4 regions of the Pseudomonas sp. LBUM1653 genome follow, and region 1 is predicted to be linked to each of the others. Evidence: predicted binding sites of a transcription regulator. Region 1 holds the regulator's gene; each other region holds the start of a gene.

Region 1 (5,329 bases):
GGCCAACTCGGCCTAAGCTATGAGCAGGTCGCCTACCTCGGTGACGATTTGCCGGACCTGCCGGTGATCCGCCGTGTTGGTCTGGGCATGGCAGTGGCCAACGCCGCCAGTTTCGTGCGCGAGCACGCTCACGGCATCACCCAAGCCCGCGGTGGCGAAGGTGCCGCCCGTGAATTTTGCGAATTGATCCTGCGCGCCCAAGGCCGCCTCGATGAGGCCAACGCCGCGTACCTGTGAGCCAGATCATGCTAAGTAAAAAGATTCGCAACATTCTGGTGTTCGGTAGCATCACGGCGATTTTCGCTGCGGTCGGCTATTGGAACATCAGCCCGGAACGCTTCCTCGACAAGCCGGTAGTGCGGGTCGATGAGAGCGCAATCGACTATTACGCCACCAACGCCCACAGCGTGCAGTACCTGCCGGATGGCAGACTGCAATACGAGATGACGTCGGACAAGGTCGAGCACCTGAAAGCCACCGAAGTGACGCTGCTGACCAACCCCGACCTGAACATGTTCCGGGGCACCGAGTTCCCGTGGCACGTCCAGAGCGAAAAAGGCGAAGTCAACCCCGACGGCACCCAGGTCGAACTGATCGATTCGGTGCGCATTACCCGTTTCGACGAGAAAAACCGCAGGACGCTGATCACCACTACTCGCATGACCGTGTTCCCGCAGCAGCAATATGCGCAGACCGAGCAAGACGTTAGAATCGACGGCGCTGGCGGTGTATCGACTGGCAAGGGAATGAAGGCGTATTTGAAAGAAAGCAGGATACACCTGCTATCGAACGTAAGAGGACAGTATGAGGCTCGTTAAAACCCTCCCTATTTTGCTCAGTCTGGGCGCAGCACTGGGAAGCGTGAGCGCCTGGGCTCTGCCGGACGATCAGCAGCAGCCAATCCGCATTCAGGCCGACGACGCCCAACTGGACGACAAGCAAGGCATCGCCACTTACACCGGCGACGTCATCATCACCCAGGGTTCGATGAAGGTCACCGGCAACAAGGTGACCATGACCCGCGCCCCAAACGGCGACATCGACGTGGTGACTTCGGTGGGCAACCTGGCCTACTTCGAGCAACTGCAGACGGCTGGCGACACCAAGCCTGTTCAGGGCTGGGGCGTGACCATCCAGTACCTCGCTCCGCAAAACCGCGTAGTACTGATCGATAAGGCCAAAGTCATCGATAAGGACAACAACGTCACCCAGGGCGAAAAAATCGTCTACGACACCGAGAAGAAGCTGGCCAGCGCCGGTCGCGCCACGGGCAGCAAGGTGACCGAGTCGCGTCCGCGCATCGACATGGTGATCCAGCCGAAAAAGAAAACCGAAGAGCAAAAGGCCCCGTAATGGCAACTCTGAAAGCCCAGCACTTGGCCAAGAGCTACAAGAGCCGCCAGGTCGTGCGTGACGTCAGCCTGTCCATCGACAGCGGCCAGATCGTCGGCCTGCTCGGCCCTAACGGCGCCGGCAAGACCACCTGCTTCTACATGATCGTCGGCCTGGTACAGGCCGATCAGGGCCGCGTGCTGATCGATGACCTCGACGTCAGCCACCAGCCGATGCACGGTCGCGCCAAGGCGGGCATCGGTTATCTGCCGCAAGAAGCGTCGATCTTCCGCAAACTGTCGGTGGCCGACAACATCATGGCCATCCTCGAGACCCGCAAGGAACTCGACAAGGCCGGTCGCCGAAAGGAACTGGAAAGCCTGCTGCAGGAGTTCCACATCAGCCACATCCGCGACAACCTCGGCATGAGCCTGTCCGGTGGCGAACGCCGCCGGGTGGAAATCGCCCGGGCACTGGCCACCAACCCGAAATTCATCCTGCTCGACGAACCTTTCGCCGGCGTGGACCCGATCTCGGTGGGCGACATCAAGCAGATCATCCACCACCTCAAGGCCAAGGGCATCGGCGTGCTGATCACCGACCACAACGTCCGCGAAACCCTGGATATCTGCGAAACCGCCTACATTGTCAACGATGGCCAACTGATCGCCGAAGGCGACGCTGAAACCATCCTGGCCAACGACCTGGTGAAGGAAGTGTACCTGGGGCATGAATTCCGTCTGTAAGCGTCGAGGTGTCCGGCGGGTCGCCCAAACGCTTGCCGCAATAAAAAATCAACCTTTTTTTATTGTTACAGCGCTCTAGGCAAACGCCGCGGTTTCGGGCATATAATTTGCTTATGTTTGGCGCTCCGGCGCCCTGTAGTGGATGGCGCATGTGCGCCGGCGAATAAGGTGTTAAGCCCCTGCCATGAAACCATCGCTAGTCTTGAGAATGGGCCAGCAGCTGACGATGACACCGCAGCTGCAACAGGCCATCCGCCTGCTCCAATTGTCGACCCTGGACCTGCAACAGGAAATCCAGGAGGCCCTGGAGTCCAATCCGATGCTCGAGCGCCAGGAAGAAGGCGACGACTTCGACAATTCCGACCCTCTGGCCGACAACGCCGAACACAAACCCAACACCGAAATCCAGGAACCCTCCTACCAGGAAAGCGCCCCGACGGTCGATAACATCGAGGAAGGCGACTGGAACGAGCGCATTCCCAACGAACTGCCTGTCGACACCGCCTGGGAAGACGTCTACCAGACCAGCGCCAGCAGCCTGCCGAGCAACGATGACGACGAGTGGGACTTCACCACCCGCACATCGGCCGGCGAGAGCCTGCAAAGCCACCTGCTGTGGCAATTGAACCTGGCACCGATGTCCGACACCGATCGCCTGATCGCCGTGACCCTGATCGACTGCATCAACAACCAGGGTTATCTGGACGAGACGCTGGAGGAAATCCTCGAAGCCTTCGATCCGGAACTGGACATCGAACTGGACGAAATCGAAGCCGTCCTGCACCGCATCCAGCAATTCGAACCCGCCGGCATCGGAGCGCGCAACCTGGGCGAATGCCTGCTGCTGCAATTGCGCCAGCTACCCGCCAAGACGCCTTGGCTGGCCGAAGCCAAGCGCCTGGTCACTGACTACATCGACTTGCTCGGCAGCCGCGACTACAGCCAGCTGATGCGCCGCATGAAGCTCAAGGAAGATGAACTGCGCCAGGTGATCGAACTGGTCCAGAGCCTCAACCCGCGCCCGGGCTCGCAAATCGAGTCGACCGAAGCCGAATACGTGGTTCCGGACGTGATCGTGCGCAAGGACAACGAGCGCTGGCTGGTGGAGCTCAACCAGGAGTCGGTGCCTCGCCTGCGGGTCAACGCCCAGTATGCAGGCTTCGTTCGCCGTGCCGACACCAGCGCCGACAACACCTTCATGCGCAATCAGCTGCAGGAAGCCCGCTGGTTCATCAAAAGCCTGCAAAGCCGCAACGAAACCCTGATGAAAGTGGCCACACAGATCGTCGAGCATCAGCGCGGCTTCCTGGAGTACGGCGACGAAGCCATGAAACCATTGGTGCTGCATGACATCGCCGAAGCGGTCGGCATGCACGAGTCGACGATTTCACGGGTGACCACGCAGAAATTCATGCATACCCCTCGGGGCATCTATGAATTGAAATACTTTTTCTCCAGCCACGTCAGCACCTCCGAGGGCGGAGAATGCTCGTCCACGGCGATTCGCGCGATCATCAAAAAACTGGTTGCCGCGGAAAATCAGAAAAAGCCGTTGAGTGACAGCAAGATCGCTGGTTTACTGGAGGCACAAGGCATTCAGGTGGCTCGCCGCACCGTCGCCAAGTACCGCGAATCCCTGGGGATCGCGCCTTCGAGCGAACGCAAGCGGTTGATGTAGGGCCACGCCACAGCGTTCCAGTGGCAGATCATCTGGATCTGCCGCTTTATGCACTGGCAACGAAGGAGAAGCTGTATGCAAGTCAACATCAGTGGACACCAACTGGAAGTGACCGAACCTCTTCGCTCCTACATCGGCGAAAAACTCGAACGACTGGAGCGACATTTCGACAAGATCACCAACGTGCAGGTCACGATGACGGTCGAAAAGCTGAAGCAGAAAATCGAAGCCACGCTGCATATTCCCGGCAATGAAGTGGTCGCCAACGCGGAACATACCGATATGTACGCGGCAATCGACGCCCTTACCGACAAGCTGGATAAACAACTCAAAAAGCATAAGGAAAAGACCCAGAGCCTCCTCCAGGGCGCTACGGGTCGTTAACACTCCCAACCCATGATCCGACTTGAAAGCATCCTGACCCCCGGCCGTTCCCTGGTGAACGTGCCGGGCGGCAGTAAAAAGAAAGCCCTCGAGCAAATTGCCAACCTTATCCACAAAGAAGTGCCGGATCTGGAGATGCAAGATGTCTTCGAGGCTCTTATTGCCCGTGAAAAACTCGGCTCAACCGGTTTTGGCAACGGCATCGCCATTCCTCACTGCCGCCTGAAGGGTTGCACCTCGCCCATCAGCGCCCTGATGCACCTTGATGCACCCATCGATTTCGACGCCATCGACGGTGCCCCGGTTGACCTGCTGTTCGTTCTGCTGGTCCCGGAAGCCGCTACCGATGCGCACCTGGAGCTGTTACGCCAGATCGCCAGCATGCTCGACCGCAAGGAAGTGCGCGAAAAACTGCGCAGCGCCCCGAGCAATGAAGCCTTGTATCAGGTTGTCCTGGACGAGCAAAACGGTCATTAATCATGCGCTTGATCATCGTCAGCGGGCGTTCCGGCTCCGGTAAAAGTACCGCCCTCGACGTCCTCGAGGACAACGGCTACTACTGCATTGACAACCTGCCTGCCGGGTTGCTGCCCGAACTGGCCGAGCGAGCGCTGATACACACCGAGCTGGCACAACCGCTGGTTGCCGTATCCATCGATGCTCGCAACCTGCCAAGTCACCTGTCGCGGTTCCCCGAGTTGCTGGCAGAAGTGCGCAGCCGCCATATCCAGTGCGATGTCCTGTACCTGGATGCCGATGAGGAAACCCTGCTCAAACGTTTCTCGGAAACCCGTCGGCGTCACCCGCTGAGCAATGCCAACCGCTCACTGGCTGAAGCGATCAACGACGAGACCACCCTGCTCGGACCGATTGCCGACCTTGCCGATCTCAAGCTCAACACTACCAGCCTGAATTTGTATCAGCTGCGCGATACCATCAAGCTACGCCTGCTGAACCAGCCGGAACCCGGTACGGCATTCCTCGTGGAGTCGTTCGGGTTCAAGCGTGGCATGCCGGTCGACGCCGACCTGGTCTTCGATGTGCGCTGCCTGCCCAATCCTTACTGGAAGCCGGAACTGCGCGAGCAGTCCGGACTCGACCAACCGGTGGCCGAGTACCTGGCGGCGCAACCCGATGTCGAGGAAATGTTCCAGGACATTTCTACTTACCTGCTCAAATGGCTGCCACG
Region 2 (5,329 bases), 2.3 Mb from region 1:
CAGCGTATCGGTGATCTTCTGCAACTGTTGCGCCTCATTGCTCAGATGTACCGATTCCCCGCTTTTGACGGTACTGGCCTGTTCGGCCGAGGGGGTGGGCTCGGCAGGCTTGCCGGTTTCGGCAGTTTCCCTGGCGGCGCTGGTACGTGTACTGCCCGTGGGTGACGGGGAGCTGTTCAAACGGCTGAAATCGATGACCATGGTAAAAAACCTCTGGGAATTTGGACGCTTGCCATGTTTTCGGCCATTCCCTGAAAAACTTTAGGCTCATTTATCAAATGAGCTTGCGCGCGCCAGCGCTTGCCGTGCCTGGCACACAGTTTAGGGAACCGCCGAGGTCGGCGCCACATCTTCACCCGCAACAAGCTCTACATGGACACTTCCACCTGGCCCGGCGCGATGACCTGCGCCTTGATGACCCGTTTGGAATTGAGGTTCTTGACTCGAATCTGTTCGCTCAGGCCACCACTGGCCAATGCCTCGCCGGGCATTCGCACGCTGAGCGTACCACTGCGGGCGGTAATCACCACCTGGTCGCCCTTGCTTATGACTTGCGCCTGTTCGATGTGCACCAGGCTGATGACCTGATCATTGACCATTGGTCGGGTAAGTCGTTGCCCGATGGCCTGGTCCACGGCCGTCAGATAACCCTGGTTGAGCAGGCTGATATCGCGCTCACGAAGCATGACGTCCTGCGGTTCGACAATACCGGCGCGACGCAGTGGCCGGGTGGTGGTGACGACCTCGCGAAACAGGCGTACTTGAGCGGGTACGAAGACTGTCCAGGGGGATGTTCCCTCGCAGCGAACCTTGACCGTTACGCGACCCAACGGCTTGGCCGGACTCTCCAAGGTGGCTGTCAATTCCTTGTCGCACATCGGCATGCGCAAGCGCGGATCGAGCGGGTTCACCTGGATTTCGTAGCGACCTTGGGTTTGACTGGTCGCCAAATAGTCCTCTACGGTGAATTCAAGAAAGCCCTGGGTGACGCCGATAAGCATGTCAGGCAAGGTAACCGCGTCAGCAAGGGCAGGGCTGCCAGCGTTGAACAGGCAAACAGCCGACAACACCCCGAGCCAGTGGCGGCACGGAGTGGTCAGGCGTCGGAATAATGTCGGTTCTGTGTTCATAACAGTTAAAAAGCAAGCGCCGTGCCGTTTAGTGATGAAGGCGCGTCGCAACAACACTTAGCGTTGGCGTAGGAGTCAGGCATGGCTGGTGTAATGGATTCGGTAAACCAGCGCACGCAACTGGTGGGGCAGAATCGCCTTGAGTTGCTGTTGTTCCGTCTCGACGGCCAGCAGCTGTATGGGATCAACGTGTTCAAGGTGCGGGAGGTGCTGCAATGCCCCAAACTGACGTTGATGCCCAAGTCCAGTCCTGTCGTGTGTGGTGTGGCGAATATCCGGGGGGCGACCATTCCGATCCTTGATCTGGCGATGGCGACCGGTTCCGGTGGCTTGAAGGACAAGAACAACCCCTTCGTGATCATCACGGAGTACAACACCAAGACCCAGGGCTTCCTGGTGCGCTCGGTGGAACGCATCGTCAACATGAACTGGGAGGAGATTCATCCACCACCCAAGGGCACGGGGCGTGATCATTACCTGACGGCGGTGACTCGGGTCGACAACCAGTTAGTGGAAATCATCGACGTCGAGAAGGTGCTGGCGGAAGTGGCACCGACCCCGGAAGCGATTTCCGCCGGCGTGGTGGATGTCGAGACCCAGCACAAGGCGCTCTCCTTGCGCGTGTTGACGGTCGATGACTCGTCGGTGGCGCGCAAGCAGGTCACCCGTTGCCTGCAAACGGTCGGTGTTGAAGTGGTGGCGTTGAACGACGGTCGGCAAGCGCTGGATTACCTGCGCAAACTGGTCGACGAGGGCAAGAAGCCGGAGGAGGAGTTCCTGATGATGATTTCCGACATCGAGATGCCGGAAATGGACGGATACACCCTCACGGCCGAGATCCGCAACGACCCTCGCATGCAAAAGCTTCATATCATCCTGCATACTTCGTTGTCGGGTGTGTTCAATCAGGCGATGGTGAGGAAGGTCGGTGCCGATGACTTCCTGGCCAAATTCCGTCCTGATGACCTGGCATCCCGGGTAGTCGACCGGATCAAAGCAGCAGACATCAGCTAGGGGCGTTCGGCCCCCGGCAGTCAACACGATTTTAGAGGCGGCAGCATTGTCTACGGGTAATTTGGATTTCGAACAGTTCCGGGTGTTCCTGGAAAAAGCCTGTGGCATTTTGCTCGGTGAAAACAAGCAGTATCTGGTCTCCAGCCGTCTCAACAAACTGATGGAGCAGCAAGGCATCAAGTCCCTGGGTGAGCTGGTCCAGCGCATTCAGAGCCAGCCGCGCAGCGGGTTGCGCGAGATGGTCGTGGATGCGATGACGACCAACGAAACCCTATGGTTTCGTGATACCTATCCGTTTGAAGTGTTGAAGAACAAGGTGCTGCCCGAAGCGATCAAGGCCAGTCCCGGCCAGCGTCTGCGGATCTGGTCGGCGGCGTGTTCGTCGGGCCAGGAACCGTATTCGCTGTCGATGTCCATCGACGAGTTCGAGCGATTCAATGCCGGGCAGTTGAGGATGGGCGTGCAGATTGTGGCCACCGACCTTTCCGGTACCATGCTGAACAACTGCAAGACCGGCGAGTACGACAGCCTGGCCATCGGTCGCGGCCTGTCCCCCGAGCGGCTGCAGCGTTATTTCGACCCTAAGGGGCCGGGGCGCTGGGCGATCAAGGCACCGATCAAGAGCCGGGTCGAGTTTCGCTCGTTCAACCTGCTGGACAGCTACGCGAGCCTTGGCAAGTTCGACATCGTGTTCTGTCGCAACGTGCTGATCTACTTCTCCGCCGAAGTGAAGAAGGACATCCTGTTGCGCATTCACAGCACGTTGAAGCCGGGAGGTTATCTGTTCCTCGGTGCGTCCGAAGCGCTGAACGGATTGCCGGATCATTACCAGATGGTCCAGTGCAGCCCGGGGATTATTTACCAGGCGAAGTGATGCAAAAGCGGCGGTCATAAAAACGGGAGTCCTCAAGGACTCCCTTTTTTATGACCGCCGCTTTTGCATCACGTAGGAGCTGCCGCAGGCTGCGATCTTTTGATTTTGTTTTGTTAAAGATCCAGATCAAAAGATCGCAGCCTCCGGCAGCTCCTACAGGGAACGTGTTGCGTCGACTAAGCGGCAGAAAAGCGGCATCCAGCGGAAACCGGTTGCCGCTTTTCTGTCGTTGCCGCCTGGACCTGTGCTCGCAAAGCCCCGGTTTATGGGCTTTTTTGAATTGGCATGACGCTTGCTATGTCCATCGTACGAAAAATCAGGTCAGCCGAAGGTTTCCCGACATGAGCATCAGCTTCGATAAAGCGCTCGGTATTCACGAAAAGGCATTGGGCTTCCGCGCTCAGCGTGCCGAAGTCCTGGCCAACAACATTGCCAACGCCGACACCCCGAACTACAAGGCTCGGGACCTGGAGTTCTCGAAAGTGCTCGAGGCGCAGAACGATAAAGCCAAAAACGGCACCTTCGCCCTGAACATGACCAACAGCCGTCATATCGAAGCCCAGGGTCTAGGCAATGGCGACGAGTCGCTGATGTACCGCACGCCGATGCAACCGTCGATCGACCAGAACACCGTGGACGCCCAGCTGGAACAGTCGAACTACGCGGAAAACTCCGTCAACTTCCAGGCCAGCTTCACCCTGCTCAACAGTAAATTCAAAGGGCTGGTGTCAGCCCTGCGCGGAGAGTAAGTCATGTCTCTATCCAGTGTTTTCAACATTGCCGGTAGCGGCATGAGTGCCCAGACCACGCGCTTGAACACCGTGGCCTCGAACATTGCCAACGCCGAGACTGTCTCGTCGAGCATCGACCAGACCTACCGTGCGCGTCACCCGGTGTTCGCCACCATGTTCCAGGGCGGCCAAGGCGGTGGCAGCGATTCTCTGTTCCAGAATCAGGACGCGGCCGGTCAAGGCGTGCAGGTACTGGGCGTAGTCGAAGACCAAAGCAACCTTGAAGCACGCTACGAGCCGAACCATCCGGCCGCCGATGCCAAGGGCTATGTCTACTACCCGAACGTCAACGTGGTGGAAGAAATGGCTGACATGATTTCCGCGAGCCGTTCGTTCCAGACCAACGCCGAAATGATGAATACCGCCAAGACCATGATGCAGAAGGTCCTGACCCTCGGTCAGTGATAAGGGGCGACTCAGATGAGTGTTACCGATACCACCAGTGGCCTGAGCCTCAACGACATCCTGGCCAACTCTTCGATCAAGACCAATACCAACTCCGATAGCCTGGCATCGGCAGCCGGTAGTGCCACGGGCAAAAAGGCCCTGGGCAAGGATGCGTTCCTGCAATTGCTGGTGACCCAGCTGAAAAACCAGAACCCGCTGGAGCCTCAGGGCAACGGCGAGTTCGTGGCGCAGCTGGCGCAGTTCAGCAGCCTGGAAGGCATCACCACGCTCAACAGTACCGTGTCCGGCATCGCCGGCAACTACAACTCGTCCCAGGCGTTGCAGGCTTCGGCACTGGTCGGGCGTTCCGTCATCGCGCCGGGCGACAAGTCCGTGGTCGACACCACGAAGGGCATGACCGGTTCGGTGGTCATACCGCAGTCGGTGGCTGAAGTGTCGGTGAAAATCACCGACAAGGATGGCAAGACTGTCCGCACCATCAAGCTGGACGATCAGCAGGCCGGCACCAGCAGCTTCACCTGGGATGGCAAGGACGATGCCGGCAAGGTCGTTGATTCGGGTACTTATACCTTTGCGGCGAACACCACCATCGATGACAAGGGCGTGGCACTGGTCACCAACCTGCCGGCAACGGTCAACAGCGTGACCATCAGCCAGACCGGCGGTGAGTTGATGCTCAACCTGGCCGGGCTCGGCAGTGTCGCCCTGTCCAAAGTGCAAACCATTGGTATATAGAGCCGACTAACGCGGCACAAAAGGAGTGGAATATGTCTTTCAACATCGGCCTTAGCGGTCTCTATGCCGCCAACAAACAATTGGACGTCACCGGTAACAACATCGCCAACGTTGCAACCACCGGCTTTAAATCGTCCCGCGCAGAATTCGAAGACGTGTACTCAGCGTCCAAACTGGGTACGGGCAGCAAGGTCACCGGCAGCGGCGTGCGTCTGGCCAACGTTTCCCAACAATTTACCCAGGGCGATATCAGCGCCACCGGTAATGTGCTGGACATGGGCATCAATGGCTCAGGCTTCTTCGTATTGAACAACAGCGGCTCGTTGTCCTACACCCGTGCCGGTACGTTCAAGGTCGACAAGGAAGGCTACGTTACC
Region 3 (5,329 bases), 1.1 Mb from region 1:
GCCGCGTTCGTTGTGAAGCGCCAGATCGATACCGACCGCTTCTTCTTCTTCGGTGATACGCAGGCCCATGACGGCGTCCAGGACCTTGAGGATGATGTAGGTGACGATCGCGGTGTAGATCACCGTGAAACCCACGCCCTTGAGCTGAATCCAGACCTGTGCACCGATATCGGTGACAGTGCCGAAACCACCCAGGGCCGGTGCAGCGAACACACCGGTAAGGATCGCGCCGAGAATACCGCCGATACCGTGCACGCCGAAGGCGTCCAGGGAGTCGTCATAGCCGAGTTTGCGTTTCAGGGTGGTAGCGCAGAAGAAGCACACCACGCCCGCTGCCAGACCGATCACCAGGGCACCCATCGGGCCCACGGTGCCAGCGGCAGGAGTGATCGCAACCAGACCAGCCACGACACCCGAAGCAATACCCAGTGCGCTTGGCTTGCCGTGGGTGACCCACTCGGCAAACATCCAGCCCAGGGCAGCGGCAGCGGTAGCGATTTGCGTAACCAGCATCGCCATACCGGCAGTGCCATTGGCCGCCGCAGCGGAACCGGCGTTGAAACCGAACCAGCCGACCCACAGCATGGCCGCGCCCATCAGCGTGTAACCGAGGTTGTGCGGCGCCATCGGGGTGGTCGGGAAGCCTTTACGCTTGCCCAACACCAGGCAGGCAATCAGACCGGCCACACCGGCATTGATGTGCACCACGGTGCCACCGGCGAAGTCCAGAACACCCCAGTCCCACATCAGGCCGCCGTTGCCGGACCAGACCATATGCGCAATCGGTGCATACACCAGGGTGAACCAGATGCCCATGAAGATCAGCATCGCGGAGAACTTCATGCGCTCGGCGAAGGCACCGACGATCAGCGCCGGGGTGATGATCGCGAACGTCATCTGGAAGGTGATGAACACCGCCTCAGGGAACAGAGCTGCCGGGCCGGTCAGGCTGGATGGCGTGACACCGGCGAGGAAGGCCTTGCCCATGCCACCGAAGAACGAGTTGAAGTTGACGACGCCCTGCTCCATGCCCGTGGTGTCGAACGCGATGCTGTAGCCATAAATGACCCACAGGACGCTGATCAGACCGGTAATGGCGAAGCACTGCATCATCACGGAAAGAATGTTTTTGGAGCGAACCATGCCGCCGTAGAACAGCGCGAGGCCGGGAATGGTCATGAACAGCACGAGGGCTGTCGAGGTCAACATCCAGGCGGTGTCGCCGGAGTTGAGGACTGGGGCCGCCACTTCGTCTGCCGCCATGGCCAGGCAGGGCATTACGAAGGACAACAGGGCTCCTAGCCCTGCGAATTTACGCAGAGTCATTTTGTTTTCTCCTGGGGCGTTGGGTTTGTGGCGGCTTAGATTGCGTCGGTATCGGTTTCGCCGGTACGGATGCGAATCGCCTGTTCCAGATTGACCACGAAGATCTTGCCGTCCCCGATCTTGCCGGTGTTGGCCGCCTTGGTTATCGCCTCGATAACCCGGTCGAGATCCTTGTCGTCAATGGCGACATCAATCTTCACCTTTGGCAGGAAATCGACCACGTACTCCGCGCCGCGATACAGCTCGGTGTGACCCTTCTGCCGACCGAAGCCTTTGACTTCAGTAACGGTAATGCCCTGCACGCCGATCTCGGACAACGACTCGCGCACGTCGTCCAACTTGAACGGCTTGATGATGGCAGTGACTAGCTTCATGAAAACTCTCTCCCGAATTTGGTGGACTTGCCCCAGGAAAACAAACCCGTCTCAAGTCTAAGCGCAGTGCCTGGCTTTGTAACGCATCGTCGGCCTTACCTGCCCATCCGACGCCAGCTAACCGCTCCTTGCGAAACACTCCCCCGCGTTTCGCCTGGCGCACTGCATTCGTCACAGCGACTGCATCAGTGCATGGGTCATCAGCATCTAAGCAGAAAGCTTGCCATCTCCACAAAACACTTTGATTTCAAGCCTTTGCCAACAGATCGCGACCACTTCACAACAACACCCAACGCGTTACGCACAATAACGGTGCGATGCCGTCCGTCCGCATGCGCGAAAAGCGTGCATCCCTTGCCCGCGGAATTGACTATAGACACTGCGTGATACACTGCCTGCCATTGCTACCAGGACATTCCCCCATGCTCGCGCCCAAAGACTTCCTAGACGCCCTGACAGGCACCGCCTCCCGCCTCTTCAGCGGCGACACTCCGCTGCCGAAAAGCGAAATCGAAAGCCAGTTCAAGGCGCTGTTGCAAAGCGGGTTCAGCAAGCTGGATCTGGTTAGCCGGGAAGAGTTCGATAGCCAGATGGTTGTGTTGGCGCGTACCCGCGCCCGCCTCGAAAGCCTCGAAGCGAAAGTGGCGGAGATGGAAGCGAAGCTGAACCCACCAACCGAATAACACCGCGGTCCCTGTGGGAGGGGGCTTGCCCGCGATTGAAGGTCGGCACGACCTTCAGCTTCACCTGTAGGAGCTGCCGCAGGTTGCGATCTTTTGATCTTCAGCCCCGCAAAAATCCCGGCAACGTCCTACAAAGTTCTCATCCGCCGTCTGATTGCGCCGCGATGCTCCGGTTCCTAAGCTCACCCCCAGCTGAATGTTCAGCACTGGGTTTGGCGACCTGGATAGCATCCGACGCACCGCGACCACATTCGAACCGGAGGAGCTCTCTCCATCTCGAATTATGGCGGCTCTGTGTGGGAGACCTTCGGGTCTGCCGGTTTTTTCCGGATGCACCGGTTCGCCAACCCGCGCATAGCTGCCACCCTTTTTCGTTTGGTGACGTCCTTGGTTCAGCGCCCGCGACCTGGGCCGATTACTACGCATCTACCTCAATGACCGCCAACTCCGAAAACTCGATCCCGACCAACACCAAGCCGTAAAAATGCTTGTCTACGGCAACATCGAAAACACCCTGCTGGTCAGCGAATCCGGTGTCTACGCCCTCCTTGTCTACCACTACTGCCACGAATACCGAGCGTTACGTGAATGGCTCACCCACGAAGTCGTCCCCGCCCTGCGAGATGCCCAACACCCCGCCACAACCGTACGCCCGCAACTGAGCCTGCTCAACTGGCCAGAAATTTCATTGAGCTTGCTGCATTGGAACAACCAGCCGTGGATTCGGTTGCAGGATGTGCCGTAGATGGTGACGGAGCGGGAGCGGACAAGACGTCCGGCGACCCCGTGGTGGAAGCGGGCTTCACGAGTCTTGCAGTTGCTTTGAATACTTAACGTTCAACCACGCTCGATCTGGGCTAAACGCAAATCATAGGTCGATTGCAGATTCAGCCAGAGCTCGGGTGTGGTGTCAGGTGGATGGATAGCTTCTTCGCCAGACCAGCACCAACACCGCTCTGCTGACTAACAACCTCGCTTACTTCAGCCTCAGGCTCGTTCAGCCAGCTGGCCAACGCTGAGGTTGAAATGCCCAGCGGCTTCAAAAACTCCTCGCTAAGAATTTCACCAGGATGAATCGGGCGCATTCCATTCCTGTTCATTCACGTTACCTACGTCTGAATTCAACGAGATCATAACCAGCAACCTTCAGCCAGCAAGACCTGCCACACTCTTTCACCGACGTCCTTCAACTATCTCGGCACGGTCCTACAAAACGCAGCTCTCCCGCCTGATTTATCAGTCCCCACCCTTTTCTTTACGCTTTTCGCCTTGTTATTCGATAGACGCTAGCAATGAGAAGAAAAGGAAAAGGCACCGAACTTCGAAACCAGACTTACAAATCAAATGCACGAATGCTCGCATGTAAAATTTTCATCGAAGACTGTAAATCTCGGACTAGGAAACTCAACACCGAGGCCGTTAGGTTCGACCCAATAACTCCCGCTGCGATAGCTGCCTGTCACCCGTGGATAGAAGCCGCACTCTACCCGTGGGAAAACGTGCCGGATTGGAAGTGCAAAGATGCCAAGGGACTGGATTTGGCCATCTGGTACGAAGAGAAACTATGCGGCCTGTGTTATGCCACTCCGCGTAAAAGCACTATTTGCATAAAGATCGTTCTTTTGCAGGGCCACCCAGACAGGTCTCATCCTCTTCGTGGCTTGATCGCCCCGATGGCGCTGCTGGCTACAGATACCTATGCACGAATGCTGGGGTGCAATGAAATAGAGATTCAGGATCCTGACCCAAATGTCGTCCCCTATTACCAGAAACTCGGATTCAGCTTCGACCCGACCAATCGACTTGTCATTTACCTGGACGATTAATAGTATCGATCTCACTCCCAGGCACAGGAGGTGTCCATGATTCACAAAAAGCGAAAAGCCAAGCTGTTACTCATCGTTCAATATCATGCTGAAGCGCTTCGGCTGGCTGGCAATATCTCAGCCAATCAACAACGATTCCTCGATGTCGCTGCCATTCACGGCAAAGACCTTGAACCTCCGGGCCTGCTTGCCGGCAAAAGAGCCTGAACCTGCCTACCAAAGAACCGCCTCTGAAAGGCGGTCTTTTTGTCTGCCAGCACGCTCCATGATGACTCGCAACATCCTGCGAAAATTCGTCCTATCTGTCACCACGCGAAATCCTCATCTCCTGACTACCCTTGAAAAACCCGCAGGAAGCGGCCTCCGTCACCTCAAGGAACGACCATGTCCCTCTCCATCGTCCACAGCCGCGCCCAGGTTGGCGTGGATGCCCCCGCCGTCACTGTTGAAGTCCATCTGGCCAATGGTTTGCCATCGCTGACCATGGTCGGCCTGCCCGAGGCGGCGGTGAAGGAAAGCAAGGACCGGGTGCGTAGCGCGATCATCAATTCGGGGCTGCAGTTTCCGCCACGGCGCATCACGCTGAACCTGGCGCCGGCGGATTTGCCCAAGGATGGCGGGCGCTTCGATCTGGCGATTGCGCTGGGGATTCTCTCGGCCAGCGTGCAGGTGCCGACGTTGACGCTCGATGATGTGGAGTGCCTGGGGGAGTTGGCGCTGTCAGGCGCGGTCCGGGCCGTACGCGGCGTACTGCCGGCGGCATTGGCGGCGCGCAAGGCCGGGCGCTCGTTGGTGGTGCCGCGCGCCAATGCCGAGGAAGCGTGCCTGGCGTCTGGCTTGAAAGTGATTGCGGTGGATCATTTGCTGGAGGCTGTCGCGCATTTCAATGGGCATACGCCTATTGAACCTTATGTTTCCAATGGTTTGCTCTACGCCAGCAAACCCTATCCCGATTTGAATGAAGTGCAGGGACAGCTTGCGGCGAAACGAGCACTGTTGATTGCCGCGGCGGGCGCGCACAACTTGCTGTTCAGCGGGCCGCCAGGGACCGGAAAAACCTTGTTGGCGAGCCGCCTGCCGGGGCTGCTGCCGCCGCTGTCCGAAAGTGAAGCACTGGAGG
Region 4 (5,329 bases), 2.7 Mb from region 1:
GCGGGCCGATGGCGCTGGCTTGCGCGAAACTCAGTTGCAGGCTCATGGCGGCGTTAGACCCGTGCAGCCGTCACGGCGGCCGAACCCCAGGTGGTCCTCCAGCGGCGTTTTACGCCGTGCAGGCCGAACCAGGCGAGAACCCCCAGGCTGGCGAACAACCACAATGCCATCTGGTAGCTGCCGGTGCTCTGCTTGATCGCACCCATACCTGCCGCCAGGGCAAATCCACCGATACCGCCGGCCATGCCGATCAGGCCGGTCATAACGCCGATCTCGCGACGGAAACGCTGTGGCACCAACTGGAACACCGCACCGTTGCCTGCACCCAAACCGAGCATGGTGCACACGAACAGGGCCAGCGCGGCATAGGAGCTAGGCAAGTTGAAACCGACGGCAGCGATGCAGATGGCCGCCACGGTGTACATACCGAGCAGGGTGCGAATGCCACCGAAACGATCGGCCAGGGCGCCGCCCAGCGGACGCATCAGGCTGCCACCGAACACACAGGCCGCCGTGTAGTAACCGGCGGTGACCGGGCTCAGGCCGTACTGGTCGTTGAAGTAACCGGGCAGGGCGCTGGCCAGGCCGATGAACCCACCGAAGGTCACGCTGTAGAAAAACATGAACCACCAGCTGTCGCGGTCGCCCAAGGCCTTGAAGTAGTCGGCCATCGACTTGGCTTTCGGCCGCTCAGGCGCGTTTTTTGCCAGCCAGGCGAAGACGATCAGGGTCAGGATCAACGGGATCAGCGCGAAGCCGAACACGTTGCTCCAACCAAAGGCGCCGGCCAGGACCGGTGCAATCAGCGCCGCGAGCACGGTGCCGGAGTTGCCGGCCCCGGCGATGCCCATGGCTTTGCCCTGGTGCTGAGGTGGATACCACTGCGATGCCAGGGGCAGGGCGACGGCGAAGGAGGCGCCGGCCATGCCGAGGAACAGTCCCAGCAGCAAGGCTTGCTCGTAGCTGTGGATACCGAGTTTCCAGGCACCGAACAACGCACAGATGACGATCACTTGGCCGATCAGGCCGGCGGTCTTGGGTGACAGGCGATCAGCCAGCATCCCCATCGCAAAGCGCAGTACCGCCCCGGCCAGAATCGGCGTGGCCACCACCAGGCCGCGTTGTTGGGTGGTCAGGTGCAGGTCGCCGGCGATCTGTACGGCCAGCGGGCCGAGCAGGTACCACACCATGAAACTCAGGTCGAAATAGAGGAAGGCCGCGAACAGTGTCGGGGTATGGCCGGATTTCCAGAAGCTTGAATTCATCGCGCACCTCAGCTGATAGGAGTCTCGAACGGGAGCCAAAACAAAAAAAACGCCGCCACCTGATTCGCCATGGGGCAAACGAGGTGAGCGACGTCTTTGTCGTAGGTGGGGCAACCGCCGTTGGTTACCTGTAGGGATTACCTAGCCAGATTTGTGCCAACAGTCGGGACCGAGTCGCGGCCATTCGCGAGCAGGCTCGCTCCCACAGGGGGAATGCATTTCAATTGTGGGAGCGACGGTGCGACGATTCGACCTGCTCGCGAAGAGGCCTGCAAAGGCACCAAAAACCTCAGCCCAACAATTCACTCATGGCAATAATCTGCTCCGCCACCTGGATCAGCTTCTGCTGGCGGCTCATCGCCTGGCGACGCATCAGGGTGTAGGCCTCTTCTTCGTTGCAGTCCTTCATCTTCATCAGCAGCCCCTTGGCCAGCTCGATGCGCTTGCGCTCGGCCAATTGCTGGTCACGGGCGTGCAGTTGGGCGCGCAGGGCCTGGTCGCTCTCGAAGCGCGCCATGGCCACGTCGAGAATCGGTTGCAGGCGCTGTGCGTGAATGCCCTCAACGATGTAGGCACTCACCCCGGACTTGATCGCCTGACGCATCACATCGGGGTCGTGTTCGTCGGTAAACATCACGATCGGCCGTGGCTGGTCGCGGCTGACCAGTACCACTTGCTCCATGACATCGCGGCTTGGTGACTCGGTATCGATCAGGATTACGTCCGGGCGCACCGTTTCGACGCGTTCGGGCAGGTCGATGGTCAGCCCGGATTCGTCGATGACCTCGAAACCGGCCTCGGTCAGGGCTGCCTTCAAGCGGCCGACTTTTTTCGCGGTGTCGTTGATCAGCAGGATACGCAACATGTCTGCAGTCTCCTGTCAGCGGCTGGCGAGAAGTGGCGAGCTGTCGCTCATGGCGTGCAGCTTGAAGCTGCGGGCATAACCGGCCGGGTCCGAACCATCCCAGACCATGCCGTCGATCAACTGGCTGCTGCGCATCTCATTGCCGGGGGCGGCGACACCGACGGCGCAGGCGGCCTCACGGTATAAGTCTAGTTGTTGCACCTGACGGGCTACGGCGAGGTAATCGGGGTCGTCGCGCAACAGGCCCCAGCGACGAAACTGGGTCATGAACCACATGCCATCGGACAGGTAGGGCAGGTTGACCGCCCCTTGCCCATGGAAGCGCAGCGGGTGCGGGTCTTGCCATTCGTTACCAAGGCCGTCGGCGTATTCACCCAGCAGCCGCGGTTCGATGCACGACAGCGGCGCATCGAGGTACTGCGGTGCGCTGAGCAATTGCGCGGTACTGCGGCGATTCTCGCTGCTGTCGTCGATGAAGCGGCTGGCTTCGAGGATCGCCATCACCAGCGCACGGGCGGTGTTGGGGTATTGCTCGACGAAGGCGCGCGTACAGCCGAGGACTTTTTCCGGGTGATCGGGCCAGATGGCCTGGGACGTGGCCAGGGTAAAACCGAGGTCTTGCTTCACCGCGCTGTCGGCCCAGGGCTCGCCGACGCAAAAGCCGTCGATACGCCCGGCTTGCAGGTGCGCCACCATTTGCGGTGGCGGCACCACAACGCTGTCGACGTCGTGCAGCGGATGAATGCCCTGGCTCGCCAGCCAGTAGTACAACCACATGGCATGGGTGCCGGTGGGAAAGGTCTGGGCGAAGGTCAGTTTTGGGCGAGTTTGGTGCACGTGACGGTCCAGTGCTTCAGGACTGGTCACGCCGACGGCCTGCAAGCCGTGGGAGAGATTGATGCTCTGGCCGTTCTGGTTCAGGCCCATGAGCACCGCCATGTCGGTGGGAGCCACACCGCCGATGCCCAGGTGCACGGCGTAGATCAAGCCGTACAGGCTGTGGGCAGCGTCGAGTTCGCCGCTGACCAGTTTGTCCCGCAGGTTGGCCCAGGACGACTGGCGCTTTAGGTTCAAGGTCAGTCCGTAGGGCTGGGCGAAGCCCTGGGTGGCGGCGACCACCACCGAAGCGCAGTCGCTCAGTGCCATGAAGCCGAGGTTGATTTCGGTCTTTTCCGGGGCATCGCTGCCATTGACCCAGGCCAAGGGGCCGGTTGAGGGTTCGTTCATCGATTTCGCACCTTCCAAAAAAAACGTCGTCCCTGACCCCGTATAAGCAGGGCCGGCTGACGACGCCATTGTCCTGGCACGCATTCCGCCTTTGGCCTGCGTGCTGATGCCTATGCTGGTGCAAGGCATATGCCATCGCCCGCTGATTTTGCCGCGCGCCTCGCTTGCGACCCCGATGCGCGGGTATAATCGCCGCCTCATTTCGCCGCCAATCGAGTCAAACCCGCCCATGTACACCCTGGCCCGTCAGCTGTTGTTCAAACTTTCCCCGGAAACCTCCCACGATCTGTCCTTGGACCTGATCGGCGCGGGCGGACGTCTGGGGCTCAACGGTTTGCTGTGCAAGGCCCCGGCAAAACTGCCGGTGAATGTCATGGGCCTGGACTTCCCGAACCCGGTGGGCCTGGCCGCCGGCCTGGACAAGAACGGCGCCGCCATCGACGGCTTTGCGCAACTGGGTTTTGGTTTTGTCGAAATCGGCACCATTACCCCGCGTGCGCAACCGGGCAATCCGAAACCCCGGTTGTTCCGTCTGCCGGAGGCCGAGGCGATCATCAACCGCATGGGGTTCAACAACCTTGGCGTCGATCACCTGCTGGCCCGCGTGGCGGCCGCCAAGTACAAGGGCGTGCTGGGCATCAATATCGGCAAGAACTTCGACACCCCGGTCGAACGCGCGGTGGACGACTACCTGATCTGCCTGGACAAGGTCTACGCCCACGCCAGCTATGTGACGGTCAACGTCAGCTCGCCCAATACCCCGGGCCTGCGCAGCCTGCAATTCGGTGACTCGCTCAAGCAGCTGCTGGCCGACCTCGCCACGCGTCGAGCAGAACTGGCGCTGCGTCACGGCAGACACGTGCCGCTGGCGATCAAGATCGCGCCGGACATGACCGACGAAGAAACCGCGCAGGTCGCGCAGGCGTTGATCGAAACCGGAATGGACGCTGTCATCGCCACCAACACCACCTTGAGCCGCGTGGGTGTCGAAGGCATGGAGCATGGTGACGAGGCAGGCGGTCTGTCCGGCGCGCCGGTGCGTGACAAGAGCACGAACACCGTGAAGGTGCTGGCCTCGGAACTGGGCGGTCGCTTGCCGATCATCGCGGCGGGCGGCATCACCGAAGGCCGGCACGCGGCGGAGAAAATCAGCGCGGGCGCGAGCCTGGTGCAGATCTACTCGGGCTTCATCTACAAGGGCCCGGCGCTCATCCGTGAGTCCGTAGACGCCATAGCAGCCTTGCGCTGATCCCTTGTAGGAGCACGGCTTGCCGGCGATAGCGGTCTCAAGGACGCCATCGCCGGCAAGCCGTGCTCCTACAGGGATCGTGTCTGGCCATACAGTAGGCATAAAAAAGGGCCCCTTCAAAGGAGCCCTTGGGCCGTAGCCCGCCGTCCGGATGGGACGTGCGTGGTTAATTCGCTACATAATCAGATTGTGTGTCGGAGTGTGTGCCCTGTGTTAGCCGACGGCGTGAAGTTCGTTGAGTCTGTGGATTCCCGCAGTGCCGGTCATACCGTCCCAATTGTCGCCGCGTCCTTCGCGCCAGCCGTTAATCCAGGCTTGGCGTACCGACGGTAGAGTAAATGGGCAAAGCTCACGGGATTTGCCACCAACGCCATATTGATATCCGCGCAAAAATGCTCTTTCCAACGGATCACGCTTAAGTCTTCTCATAGGGTGTTGCCCTCACTTGTTGACTGTATGTATCGCGTCGACCTCAATCGAGGTCTGGCAGAAAAACTCTGCCGTTGGGGGCTCGTTGCCGGCGTGACGAGCCAAGGTGTTGGCGTCATTGCGCCGCCAACCTGTATTGAGTTCTAACCAATGCGTCACATCGAGGGAATGATCGTTTTGTCATAAGGACGTAACCGTTAATGTGCTATGGCACTAAGTAACATGATGTTTGTGGCGAATTTATTGATCAAACCCCGGTATGATCGGCCCTGCGTTAGATGATCAGGTTCATCC

What was found. The regulator sigma-54, encoded in region 1, starts transcription at its own class of promoters, with help from an activator protein. The targets are predictions, from matches to a motif close to ANTGGCATNNANNTTGCTNT.
Positions count from the first base shown of each region.
Region 2: the regulator sigma-54 is predicted to act here: its motif matches at 3,298-3,317, upstream of flgB (flagellar basal body rod protein FlgB).
Region 3: the regulator sigma-54 is predicted to act here: its motif matches at 1,909-1,928, upstream of glnK (P-II family nitrogen regulator).
Region 4: the regulator sigma-54 is predicted to act here: its motif matches at 3,475-3,494, upstream of ACA054_RS23795 (CmpA/NrtA family ABC transporter substrate-binding protein).

Region 1 is NZ_CP166803.1:952,627-957,955, reverse strand. Features, by position in the region: gene ACA054_RS04235 (KdsC family phosphatase) at 1-237, shown strand, start outside; gene lptC (LPS export ABC transporter periplasmic protein LptC) at 246-818, shown strand; gene lptA (lipopolysaccharide transport periplasmic protein LptA) at 805-1,353, shown strand; gene lptB (LPS export ABC transporter ATP-binding protein) at 1,353-2,078, shown strand; gene ACA054_RS04215 (RNA polymerase factor sigma-54) at 2,263-3,756, shown strand; gene hpf (ribosome hibernation-promoting factor, HPF/YfiA family) at 3,832-4,140, shown strand; gene ptsN (PTS IIA-like nitrogen regulatory protein PtsN) at 4,153-4,617, shown strand; gene rapZ (RNase adapter RapZ) at 4,620-5,329, shown strand, end outside.
Region 2 is NZ_CP166803.1:5,680,767-5,686,095, reverse strand. Features, by position in the region: gene flgM (flagellar biosynthesis anti-sigma factor FlgM) at 1-201, opposite strand, end outside; gene flgA (flagellar basal body P-ring formation chaperone FlgA) at 369-1,130, opposite strand; gene ACA054_RS25620 (chemotaxis protein CheV) at 1,212-2,144, shown strand; gene cheR (protein-glutamate O-methyltransferase CheR) at 2,191-3,018, shown strand; gene flgB (flagellar basal body rod protein FlgB) at 3,360-3,767, shown strand; gene flgC (flagellar basal body rod protein FlgC) at 3,771-4,214, shown strand; gene flgD (flagellar hook assembly protein FlgD) at 4,230-4,952, shown strand; gene flgE (flagellar hook protein FlgE) at 4,985-5,329, shown strand, end outside.
Region 3 is NZ_CP166803.1:6,871,689-6,877,017, forward strand. Features, by position in the region: gene ACA054_RS31185 (ammonium transporter) at 1-1,326, opposite strand, end outside; gene glnK (P-II family nitrogen regulator) at 1,362-1,700, opposite strand; gene ACA054_RS31195 (accessory factor UbiK family protein) at 2,123-2,383, shown strand; partial or broken gene ACA054_RS31200 (BRO-N domain-containing protein) at 2,766-3,209, shown strand; partial or broken gene ACA054_RS31205 (HigA family addiction module antitoxin) at 3,221-3,483, opposite strand; gene ACA054_RS31210 (GNAT family N-acetyltransferase) at 3,676-4,209, shown strand; gene ACA054_RS31215 (hypothetical protein) at 4,246-4,416, shown strand; gene ACA054_RS31220 (YifB family Mg chelatase-like AAA ATPase) at 4,594-5,329, shown strand, end outside.
Region 4 is NZ_CP166803.1:5,305,379-5,310,707, reverse strand. Features, by position in the region: gene ACA054_RS23810 (bifunctional protein-serine/threonine kinase/phosphatase) at 1-46, opposite strand, end outside; gene ACA054_RS23805 (nitrate/nitrite transporter) at 54-1,265, opposite strand; gene ACA054_RS23800 (ANTAR domain-containing response regulator) at 1,555-2,130, opposite strand; gene ACA054_RS23795 (CmpA/NrtA family ABC transporter substrate-binding protein) at 2,146-3,357, opposite strand; gene ACA054_RS23790 (quinone-dependent dihydroorotate dehydrogenase) at 3,587-4,606, shown strand; gene rmf (ribosome modulation factor) at 4,820-5,035, opposite strand.